Regions from separate parts of the Holdemanella sp. DFI.5.55 genome, predicted to be linked through region 2. Evidence: a T-box and tRNA genes for the amino acid it is inferred to sense, from the RefSeq annotation. Region 2 holds a T-box; the other holds one or more tRNA genes.
What was found. A T-box is a leader RNA that pairs with one kind of tRNA and senses whether it is charged. The one in region 2 lies ahead of alaS (alanine--tRNA ligase), so its partner is inferred to be a tRNA-Ala.
Positions count from the first base shown of each region.

Region 1: it has a tRNA-Ala gene. The T-box ahead of alaS (alanine--tRNA ligase) is inferred to sense a tRNA for this amino acid. The anticodon was not compared.

Region 1 is NZ_JAJDMK010000030.1:13,838-16,218, reverse strand. It holds T-box leader at 1-202, opposite strand, end outside; gene LJE08_RS07490 (methylated-DNA--[protein]-cysteine S-methyltransferase) at 309-788, opposite strand; tRNA gene LJE08_RS07485 (tRNA-Ala) at 843-918, opposite strand; tRNA gene LJE08_RS07480 (tRNA-Ile) at 933-1,009, opposite strand; gene LJE08_RS07475 (DUF2130 domain-containing protein) at 1,156-2,381, shown strand, end outside.
Region 2 is NZ_JAJDMK010000062.1:1,242-3,622, forward strand. It holds gene LJE08_RS10610 (PLP-dependent aminotransferase family protein) at 1-977, shown strand, start outside; T-box leader at 987-1,184, shown strand; gene alaS (alanine--tRNA ligase) at 1,217-2,381, shown strand, end outside.

The sequences.
Region 1 (2,381 bases), on a different contig from region 2:
GTACCACTCTTCTTCATTCATTTAAGAATGCACTCATTTCAGATGCTATCACATCCTGCTTTATTAACGTTAAGCCTACGTTCAAGTCTTATCAACCTGACCACTCCATGGTAAGTTCAAAGTTCAATCCTTTATGTCTTGCACCAACCGACAACTCTCTAACAAAGACTTTCCTTTTACTACTCCGTTTCCTTGTGTTTTGTGCGTTTATAATAACACCACATTTTCATTTAAGCAAGCATTTTCTTACATTTATTTTCAGTAAATTCGAATCTATGTTTTACATCCATCAAAAAAAATGGTACATATTACTCATATATACCCTCAATTTCTAATAATTTTTCTTTCTTCTCAATTCCACCTGCATATCCAGTTAAACTACTGTTGGATCCAATTACTCTATGACAAGGAATCAAAATCGAGATCTTATTATGTCCTACAGCACTTCCCACTGCTTGTGCTGACATTGATGGAGAAATCATTCTTGCGATGTCTTTATATGTCATAGTTTTACCATAGGGTATTTTAAGAAGTAGTTGCCAAACTTTCTTTTGAAACTTTGTTCCAATTAGATGCATTTTAGGCAAAACTTTTGGTTCATTACCACTAAAATAAAGATTTAACCATTCTTTTGTTTCTTTTAAAACAGCCGTTTCTTTTTCAACAGGGTCTATCAAACCATCCGCATAATATTTTTGATTTTCAAACCAAACACCAATCAATCCGATTTCATCAGCCGCCAATAACATTTTACCTAATGGTGAATCATAATATTGTATATACATAATCAAACCTCTATATATAGAAAAAAAGTCATCCGAAGATGACTTACTTTTTTTAATTGGTGGAGCGTATCGGGATCGAACCGATGACCCCCTGCGTGCAAGGCAGGTGCTCTCCCAGCTGAGCTAACACCCCATATATTCAGCAAATGGTGGGCCTGAATGGACTTGAACCAACGACCTCACCCTTATCAGGGGTGCGCTCTAACCACCTGAGCTACAGGCCCATTCGCTGAATGCCTATTTAATATATCATGCGATTTTATATTATGCAAGTCTTTTTTTGATTTTTTTTAAATATTATAATTAATCTAGTTTTAGACATCAGTATTGTCAGTTTAATGATTATAATCTTTTAAAATGGAGGTATCTTATGAGTCAAATAAAATGTCCCAATTGTGGAACTGTATTTCAGGTGGATGAGAGTCACTATCATGAAATCTTACAACAAGTTCGTAATGAAGAATTTGAAAAGGAATTAAAAGAAAGAGAAAAGAATTCAAACCAGGTTCTTCAGTCTAAACTTGAAAAAGAATATGAAGCTAAATTAAGTCAGAAAACTTTAGAAATCAAAGAGCTTCAGGCAAATAAAGAGCAAGAAATCATTTCTTTAAAAGAACAATTAAAGTCTACTGAACAAATTATCAAGAGTGAAACTGAAAAAGATTATCAAGATCAATTAAACAAGAAAGAGCTTGAAATCAAACAGCTGCAATCGGACTTCAATCAGAAACAAAGTGATAAAGAGCAGGAAGTCATTTCATTAAAAGAAAAGCTAGAAGCAAGTACGCAGTTAACGAAAACTGAAACACAAAAAGAATATCAGGAGCAATTAAATCAAAAAGATTTAGAGATTTCTAAACTCAATGCCAAATTAGAACAGATTCTTTCACAGAATAAAATCCATGAATCTAAAGCTGAACAAGAATATAGATTGCAGCTGCAGGCAAAGGAAAATGAAATTCAAGCCTTAAAGAACAACATTTCAAACAACGAAAAAGTATTAAAGGCAAATCTAGAAAATACATACCAATCAAAGCTAAATGAAAAGAACCTTGAAATCCAGTCTTTAAAGCAAGATATGGATAAGGCTAAGGTTGAAAACGAATTGAATGTAAAGAGTATTAAACAAGATCTACAAAATCAAATCGAGCAGGATAAAATGAAATATCAGCTTCAAGAAAAGAGCTTGCAGGAAAAATACGATACTTTACTACAAACCAAAGATGAGCAAATTGCCTACTATAAAGATTTCAAATTAAAACAGTCTACTAAAATGATTGGTGAATCTTTAGAACAACATTGTGAAATTGAATTCAATAAACTTCGTGCTACTGGTTTTCAAAATGCATACTTTGAAAAAGATAATGATGCTCGTACAGGATCAAAGGGTGACTATATCTATCGTGAGTTAGACGAGAATGGTGTAGAAATCATTTCCATCATGTTTGAAATGAAAAACGAAAATGACAAAACAGCTACAAAACATAAGAATGAAGATTTCTTAAAAGAATTAGATAAAGACCGTAATGAAAAGAATTGTGAATATGCTGTTCTTGTTTCTATGTTAGAGCCAGAAAACGAATTATATAACACGGG
Region 2 (2,381 bases):
TTGATTCGTTTGAAACGACGATTTGGAAAAGATATATGAAGGGTGTTTTGAATGATAAACGTTTGATGTCAAGTTATGGTCTAGCACAGGGTGAGTATGGATTAAGACAGGCTCTATGTAAGTATGTGTATCAGAATCGGAATATTTTGTGTTTTCCAGAGCAGATGGTGATTGGTTCAAACTATCAGTCTTTGTTGTATATATTTTGTGGGATGTTAGATAAGAATAAGGTGGTTGGTTTATCGACTTTGGTGGATGATCAGGCTAAGCAGGTGTTTTTGTCGTATGGTTTTCATGTTGAATATTTAAATCCAAATTCTATTGTGAGGGATATTAAAAGGTTGAATGTGGATGTCGTCTATGTGAATACGACTTGTTTTACGCCTGATAGGCAGTCTATGAGTGAAAGGGTTCGTGAAGAATTCGTTTCTTTAGAGAATGTTTTGATTCTTGAGGATGATTATAATGGGGAGCTTGTGTATGCTTCTAAAATCAAGACTTCGTTGTGTTCGAAAAGTAAGAATGTGATTTATTTTTCTTCGTTTTCAAGACTATTATTACCGAGTCTTCGTATTGGGTATATGATTTTAAATGAGGAGTATATGCATAAGTATAGTGCTTCTTATTTTGGTCCAACGACGAGTAAAATTGAGCAGGTGGCTTTTACGCAATATATTGTGGATGGGTATTTGCAGAAACATTTAAGAAAGCTTGTTCGTGAGTATAAGGAGAAGCATTTGTATTTAAAAAAATTGATTGATGCACATATGGGTTGTTCGTATATTTTGGATGAGACGTATATGGCGTATTGGTTAAATTTAGATGTGGATATATCACGCTTTAGGGATTTGTGTGAATCGAATAGTGTCGCAATTAGTATTTCGAATGGGCGTGTAGGATTGTCTTTTGCGTGTATGAGTAAAGAATTGATGTTAGATGGTGTGATTCGTCTTGCAGAAATATGGAAAGAGTGTTAAAATTTTATCGATTCGACAGTGAAGAAGATAAGTAGGATTAAAAGTTCTTGTGCATAGAGAGAGGGCGTTTGGTGAAAGCTCTTCGAGTCTTTTAATTTGAAGCTACTTTGGAGTTGAAACGTAGTCGGCGTTAACGAGTGAATTGAGGGCATTTTTCAATTTTGAAAAATGAACTAGGATGGTACCGCGTAATTATACGTTCCTAGAAATAGGAGCGTTTTTTTATTGGAGGAGAAAAGATGAAACAATTAACTGGTAATCAGATTCGTCAGATGTTCTTGGATTATTTTAAATCTAAAGGGCATATGATTGAGCCGGGCGCAAGTTTGATTCCGCACAATGACCCAACGTTATTATGGATCAATGCGGGTGTTGCGGCTTTGAAAAAATATTTTGATGGTAGTGAAAAACCGGCTTCAAATCGTATTGCGAATGCGCAGAAATCAATTCGTACGAATGATATTGAAAATGTAGGTCGTACAGCTCGTCACCACACATTCTTTGAAATGTTAGGAAACTTCTCAATTGGAGATTATTTCAAAGATGAGGCAATTCAGTTTGCATGGGAATTTTTAACAAGCGAAGAATGGATGGGGATTGATAAGGACAGATTGTATGTGTCTGTATATACAGATGATGCGCGTGCTTATGAAGTATGGACTACAATTTGTGGCGTAGACCCTAGTCATATTTTAAAGACAGATGATAACTTCTGGGAAATTGGTAAGGGACCTGGTGGACCTGACAGTGAAATTTTCTTTGATCGTGGAGAAAAATATGATCCTGAGGGATTGGGAGAAAAATTATTCTTTGATGAAATGGAAAATGATCGTTATGTAGAAGTATGGAATGTCGTATTCTCTCAATATGATTGTGATCCAAGTATAGATCGTAAAGATTATAAGGAACTTCCTCAGAAGAACATTGATACAGGTATGGGTCTTGAGCGTTTGGTTGCCTTAGTTCAGGATGGAGAAACAAACTTTGATACGGATTTATTCTTACCTATTATTCGTGCAACAGAAGCTATGGCGAAACATCCTTATGAAGGTGAATATAAGATGGCTTACCGTGTTATTGCGGACCACGTTCGTACAGTTACTTTTGCGTTGAGTGATGGTGCTAACTTCTCAAATAGTGGTCGTGGTTATGTGCTTCGTCGTGTACTTCGTCGTGCTGTTCGTTATGGTTTAAAATTAGGTTTGGATGAACCATTCTTATATAAATTAGTTCCTGTTGTTGCAGATTTAATGAAGGATTTTTATCCATACTTACAAGAGCATGTAGTGTTCAATCAAAAATTGATTAAGGTTGAAGAAGAAACTTTCAAGAAGACTTTAAAGGTTGGTCAGGCTTTATTGGATGAAGAGATCAGTAAGGCTAAGGATGGAAAGCTTAGTGGTG